3 regions of the Actinokineospora sp. PR83 genome follow, and region 2 is predicted to be linked to each of the others. Evidence: riboswitches for the same ligand, from Rfam matches in the RefSeq annotation. Region 2 holds a riboswitch; each other region holds the start of a gene.
The links. A riboswitch is a leader RNA that binds a small molecule or an ion and turns the genes downstream of it on or off. The one in region 2 is predicted to bind thiamine pyrophosphate.
Positions count from the first base shown of each region.

Region 1: another riboswitch for thiamine pyrophosphate. It lies ahead of thiC (phosphomethylpyrimidine synthase ThiC); the one in region 2 lies ahead of L6E12_RS13465 (thiamine ABC transporter substrate binding subunit).
Region 3: another riboswitch for thiamine pyrophosphate. It lies ahead of thiO (glycine oxidase ThiO); the one in region 2 lies ahead of L6E12_RS13465 (thiamine ABC transporter substrate binding subunit).

Region 1 covers NZ_JAJCXD010000017.1:73,578-75,766, reverse strand. Annotated here, with positions in the region: gene L6E12_RS06035 (hypothetical protein) at 1-410, opposite strand, end outside; gene L6E12_RS06030 (hypothetical protein) at 590-820, shown strand; TPP riboswitch at 1,025-1,154, shown strand; gene thiC (phosphomethylpyrimidine synthase ThiC) at 1,146-2,189, shown strand, end outside.
Region 2 covers NZ_JAJCXD010000039.1:18,548-20,736, reverse strand. Annotated here, with positions in the region: gene L6E12_RS13470 (iron ABC transporter permease) at 1-385, opposite strand, end outside; gene L6E12_RS13465 (thiamine ABC transporter substrate binding subunit) at 361-1,377, opposite strand; TPP riboswitch at 1,399-1,512, opposite strand; gene L6E12_RS13460 (4a-hydroxytetrahydrobiopterin dehydratase) at 1,558-1,851, shown strand; gene L6E12_RS13455 (hypothetical protein) at 1,855-2,189, opposite strand, start outside.
Region 3 covers NZ_JAJCXD010000017.1:65,690-67,878, forward strand. Annotated here, with positions in the region: gene thiO (glycine oxidase ThiO) at 1-1,032, opposite strand, end outside; TPP riboswitch at 1,021-1,129, opposite strand; gene thiE (thiamine phosphate synthase) at 1,182-1,859, shown strand; gene L6E12_RS06000 (APC family permease) at 1,856-2,189, opposite strand, start outside.

The sequences.
Region 1 (2,189 bases), on a different contig from region 2:
CTGTGCTCGTCGGGGCGCATGGCGGCCGGTGGGGCGGTGTGGTCCCAGGCCCAGCGGGCCTGGTCGGCGCTGGCGCAGACCAGGCAGTCGAGGGCGCCGGAGCCCAGTTCGGCCCGGCACTCCGGGCACGGGGTGCGCCGCATCGCCCAGTCGTCGCAGGTCCAGGGGTGGGAGCCGGGTTCGTCGGCGAGGACCAGGGCGGCCAGTTCCCGTTCCTCCGGGGTGCCCTCGGCTACGCCGTTGCCGGACAGGAGGGCGCCCCAGTCCGCCAGCCAGTAGGCGTCGACCCGCTCGGCGCAGTTGGGGCAGTCCGGGTACCCGCGGCCGACGAGGTCGCCGCACGCCGAGCAGGGCTTGGCCAGGGCGGGGCGCCCCAGGAGTCGGGCGCCGGGCGGGTACGGCTGGGCCATGGCCAAACCCTAGTGCGCGGGAGGCCCTCCGGACGATGATCTTTGCGAACCAGTCGGGAGGCTCACCGCCTCCCCGCGAACCCGCTCCCGAACCGGAGTCGACCTCGCCCTGCGGGCACCGACCACCGTTCTGTTCGATTCTCGCCCACGGCACCCCGGTGCTGTGAAAAGCTCACGGCATGAAGAAGGCACTGGGGCGTCTGGGCGCCATCACCGTCATCGCCGGTTCACTCCTCGGGTTCGCGGCGGGCACCGCTTCCGCGGGGAACCCGGAGTACATCCGCAGCTACCAGCGGCAGGCCGACTGCGAGCGCGCCGCGGACGAGATCCGCAGCGGGGCCGACCTCGCCGCGTACTGCACCTGGGACAAGGGGCACACCGAGTGGGACCTGTTCGTCCTCTCGCTCTGAGCTGAACCCGAGTCCGCACCCGAGGTGCTGCTCCCCGGTCGCCTCGACCGGGGAGCAGCACCTTTTTCGTGGCGGTCCCCGGCCGAACAGGCGCACGACGAGGGCCGCCGCGGCGGGAGGGGGTCACCCGGCCGCGACGTGAACAACCCGTCGGGCGGGTTGGCACGGAACCGGGCGCCGGCTAGGGTCGGGGCGACAACCGAATACCGAAACCGCGGGAGCTCGCGCCATGGCGGGCTGAGAGGGCGGCTGGTGTCCATTCCACGGACCCGGTGCCGCCGACCGATGAACCTGACCGGGTAATGCCGGCGTAGGGAGGATTCTCGTGACCACGCTTGACGACCGTTCCGTGCGCCCATCGGTGACCACCGGCCCCATCTCGGGCTCCGGCAAGGTCTACCGCGACGCGGGGGAGGGCCTGCAGGTCCCGGAGCGGCGGGTGGCGCTCAGCAACGGCGAGCACCTGGACCTGTACGACACCTCCGGCCCGTACACCGACGAGCACGCCACCATCGACGTCCACACAGGACTCGCCAGGCTCCGCCAGGACTGGGGTCTCGACCCCGTGGGCGGCGCCGTCACCCAGTTGGCGTACGCCAAGGCGGGCATCATCACCAAGGAGATGCGGTTCTGCGCGGCCCGCGAGGGGGTCACCCCGGAGTTCGTGCGGGACGAGGTGGCGATCGGGCGGGCGGTGATCCCGGTCAACCGGTGCCACCCGGAGTCCGAGCCCGCGATCATCGGGAAGAAGTTCCTGGTGAAGATCAACGCCAACATCGGCAACTCCGCCGTGTCCTCCTCCATCGAGGACGAGGTGGACAAGATGGTGTGGGCGACCCGGTGGGGCGCGGACACGATCATGGACCTGTCCACCGGCAAGCGCATCCACGAGACCAGGGAGTGGCTGCTGCGCAACTCCCCCGTCCCGGTCGGCACCGTGCCGATCTACCAGGCGCTGGAGAAGGTCGACGGCGACCCGACCAAGCTGTCCTGGGAGGTCTACCGCGACACCGTGCTGGAGCAGTGCGAGCAGGGCGTGGACTACATGACCGTGCACGCGGGCGTGCTGCTGCGGTACGTGCCGCTCACCGCGAAGCGGGTCACCGGCATCGTCTCGCGCGGTGGGTCGATCATGGCCGCGTGGTGCCTGGCGCACCACCGGGAGAGCTTCCTCTACACGCACTTCGAGGAGCTGTGCGACATCCTGCGCGCCTACGACGTGACGTTCTCCCTCGGCGACGGGCTGCGGCCCGGGTCGATCGCCGACGCCAACGACGAGGCGCAGTTCGCCGAGCTGCGCACCCTGGGTGAGCTGACGCACATCGCGCGGGCCAAGGACGTGCAGGTGATGATCGAGGGCCCCGGCCAC
Region 2 (2,189 bases):
TCGCCAGCACGATCGCCACCACCCCGCCCCCGGGCAGCAGCGCCTTGAACGCCAACCCGACCACGACCGTCGGCAGCACGAACGGCACCAGCACCGCCACCCGCACCACCGCGCTGCCCGGCACCCTGGCCAGCAGGAACGCCACCGGCAGCCCGGCGAGCACCGCCACCGCGGTCGACGCGGCGGCCTGGGCGAGGGTGAACCCCACCAGCCGCCACGTCGCCCCCGCGCCCAGGACACGCAGGACCCCGGCCGCGCCGGAGCCGAACCCGAGCCGCACGATCGCGGCCACCGGCCAGGCGAAGAAGACGGCGAGGAAACCGAGCGGGACCGCCGCGAACGCCAGCGCCGCCGCGGGCCTCAGCCCCCGACGGTGCTGCGCCACTGCTCGATCCACCGCTGCCGCTGCGCCGCGATGTCGGCGGCGGGCAGGGTCGCGGGCTCCTGCGGCAACGGCGCCGCGGCGGTCCAGGTGTCGGGCAGCGCCACGCCCTCGCGCGCCGGGTAGACGTACATCTTCTCCGGCACGGTCTTCTGGAAGGGCTCCGACAGCAGGAAGTCGAGCACCTTCTTCGCGTCCTCGGGGTTCTTCGCCCCGTTCAGCACCCCGGCGTACTCGACCTGCCGGAAGCAGGTATCCAGCAGGGCAGCGGTCCTCGCCTTCCCGTCCTCCCCCACCTCAGCCGACGGCGACGACGCGTAGGACACGACGATGGGCCGCGGCCCCTTGCCGGAGGACCCCGAGAACTCCTGGGTGTAGGCCTCCTCCCACCCGCTGACGACCTTCACGCCGTTGGCCTTGAGCCTGCCCCAGTAGTCGACCCACCCCTGCTCGCCGTAGTGCGCGACGGTCCCGAGCAGGAACGCCAGCCCCGGCGAGGACGTCGCCGGGTCCTCGACCACGAACTTGTCCCGGTACTTCGGGTCGGCCAGGTCCTCGAAGGTCTTGGGCACCTCGCCACCGAGCGCCGCCGGGTCCACGTTCACGCACACGTCCCCCACGTCGACCGCCGTGAGCCGCCCGCTGCCGTCCACGGCGTAGCGCTGCGGCCCCTTGTCCGCCTCCGGACTGCGGTACTCGGCGAACACCCCCTCGTCGAGCGCCCGGGAGGCGAAGGTGTTGTCGACGCCGAAGGCCACGTCCCCGATCGGGTTCGCCTTGGTCAGCACCAACTGGTTGGTCAACGCCCCCGCGTCCCCGCTCTTGCGCGGCTCCACGGTGATCCCGCTCTGCGCCTTGAACCGGTCCAGCAAGGCCTGGTCGACGTCGAAGGAGTCGTGGGTGACCAGCACGACGGTGTGGTCGACCGGGGCCTCACCCCCCACGGAACAACCGGCGGCCAGAGCCAGGGTGACCAGGGGGACGAGTCGGCGCATCGGGAACCTTCCTCGGGCGTGTGCACACCACGAGGACCTCCCTGCGCGGGCATGACCCCGATCAGGTTCGTACGGTCGAGGGCTGGGTGGCCCTCCTCTCAGCCCGGCCGATACCGGACTCCCGTGGCGACCCCGACCCTACGCCCAGCGCGGTCGGGCGCGAAGGGCCACCATGGGGCCATGGCGGAACTGTTGAGCGAGCACGAGCAGGGCAAGGCACTGGGGGCGCTCCCGAACTGGAGCCGGGGCGAGGGAGCCCTGGTCCGAGAGGTCGAACTGGAGTCGTTCCCCCAGGCCATTGAGGTGGTCGACCGGGTCGCGGAGATCGCCGAGCGCGACGACCACCACCCGGACATCGACATCCGCTGGCGCACGCTGAAGTTCACCCTGAGCACCCACAGCGAGGGCGGCATCACCGAACTCGACGTCGCCCTGGCCACCGAGATCGACGCCGTCCTCGACGCCCTGCGCTGACCCTCACACCTCCCCGACGAGCGGGCTCTCCACCTTCCCGACCTCCGCCCGCACGTCCACGCCGAGCAACTCCAGCTTCCGCCACGCCGCGTCCCGCACCGCGTCGTCGAACAGCGGCGCGTACCAGGGCAGCAGGGTGAAGACCTCCACGCTGTGCGCCAGCAGCCCCCGGTCCTTCAACCGCCAGAGCCCGAACGACGGGGTCGGGTCGAGCACCACCCGCCGCGTCGCCCCGACCGCGCCGAACTCCTCGATCATCCACTCGAACGCGGTGGGGTCGTAGCCGATCCCCACCAGCGTGTCCACGCCCAGACGGACGTCCCGCTCGAACATCGCCA
Region 3 (2,189 bases), on a different contig from region 2:
GGCCACCACGGCGTCGGCGGTGACCGGCGCCATCAGCACGCCGTTGCGGTGGTGCCCGGTGGCGACCAGCACCCCGGGGCCCAGGCGGCCGAGCAGCGGCAGGTTGTCCGGGCTGCCCGCGCGCAGCCCCGCCGCCGCCTCCACCACGGCGTACTCGCGCACGCCCGGCAGCACCCGCTCGGCGTCGGTCAGCAGGTCGCGCACCCCCGCCGCGGTGACCTCGGTGTCGTAGCCGACCTCGTGCTGGGTGGCGCCGACGACGAGTTCGCCGCCGTCGCGGGGGACGAGGTAGACCGGGCGGGACTCGACGTGCGCGCGCAGCGTCCTGGTGGGCGGCGGGAGCGCGCTCGGTCGGGACCGCAGCCGCAGGACCTCGCCCTTGACCGGGCGGACCAGGGTCTCCAGGGCGGGGTGCAGGGCGCGGCTCCAGGCGCCCGCGGCGATCACCGCCTCGTCGCACTCCACTGTGGAGCCGTCGGCGAGTTCGACACCGCCGTCGCGCACCGAGACCGCTTGGCCGGTGTGGAATTCCACACCCGTGGCGGTGGCCTGGGCTGCCAGCGAACGCAGCAAACGCCTGCTGTCAACGGACAGGTCACCGGGGACCAGGAGTCCACTTCGGACCGGTGAGGTGCCCGGCTCCAGCTCGCGGACCTGCCGCGCGGTGAGCCGCCGCACCTCCCGGCCCAGCGAGGAGAGGAAGTCGGCCAACCGGTGCTGGTCCTCGGCGTCGGCGGCGTCCAGCGCCAGGGCGAGGGTGCCCTCGCGGCGCAGGCCGGGCGGGTCGGTCAGGTCGGCGGCGAAACCGGGCCAGCGGGCCAGCGACTCGGCGCCGAAGGCGAGCACGTGCTCCTCGCCCAGCCACGCCTCGGTGACCGGGGCCAACATGCCCGCCGCCACCCAGGACCCCCCACCGCGCAGGGGAGTGGGGTCGATCACGGTGACCAGCCTGCCGGTGGCGGCCACCCGCCAGGCGGTGGCCAGGCCGATGACACCGCCACCCACGACGGCGATCCGCTGCACGTTCCTCATCACGCTCCCTGCGCCGGCATGACCCGGATCAGGTTCGACGGTCGGAGCGCGCTGTGCTCCCTCTCAGCCCGTTGTCCGGACTCCCGTGCGACCAGCCCCCACCGTAGCGCAGACCCGCCCGGGCGGCCGGAGGGGATAGCGTCGGCGCCATGCCGGGACTTGACGGGGACCAGATCAGGCGCAGGCTCGCCGACGCGCGGCTCTACCTGTGCACGGACGCGCGGACCGAACGCGGCGACCTCGCCGACTTCGTGGACGCGGCGCTGGCGGGCGGTGTCGACATCGTCCAGCTACGGGAGAAGGGGATGGAAGCCGGGCCTGAGCTGCGGGCCCTCGCCGTGATCGCGGAGCTGTGCGCCGCGCACGGGGCGCTGCTGGCGGTGAACGACCGGGCGGACGTGGCGCTGGCGGCCGGGGCCGACGTGCTGCACCTGGGGCAGGACGACCTGCCGGTGCCCGCGGCCCGGCGGGTGGTGGGGGAGGAGGTGGTGATCGGGCGGTCCACGCACGACTTCGGGCAGGCCGTGGCCGCCTCGCACGAGGCCGGGGTGGACTACTTCTGCACGGGGCCGTGCTGGCCCACGCCGACGAAACCCGGTCGGACCGCGCCGGGGTTGGAGCTGGTCCGGGCCACCGCGGAGGCTGGTCCGGCGCGGCCCTGGTTCGCGATCGGGGGGATCGACCTGGAGCGGTTGCCCCGGGTTGTGGACGCCGGGGCCTCTCGGGTTGTGGTGGTGCGGGCGATCACGGAGTCCTCCGACCCGAAGGGAGCCGCCGAGTTGCTCTCGGGTGCTCTGCGCGGTTCGCCCCCCGCCCCGGGGCACTAGACCGTGGCGGACTCGGTGCGGCGGGCGCGGAGGACGTTCGCCAGGGCGAGGAGGCCGCCCAGGGCCAGGAGGACGGCGCCGCGCAGCCAGACCGCCGCCCCGATCTGGGTGAACAGCAGCAGGCAGGAGGCCAGGCCGAGCCAGGGGACGGGGGTCCAGACGCGGAAGTGGGGCTTGTCGTCGGGGCGGCGGCGGAGGGCGAGGACGGCGGCGTTGGTGGCGGTGAAGACGACCAGCAGCAGGAGCACGAGGGTCTCGGCGAGGGCGGACACGCCGCCGGTGACGGCCAGCAGCAGCGACAGCGCCGAGGTGGCGAGCACGGCCACCCAG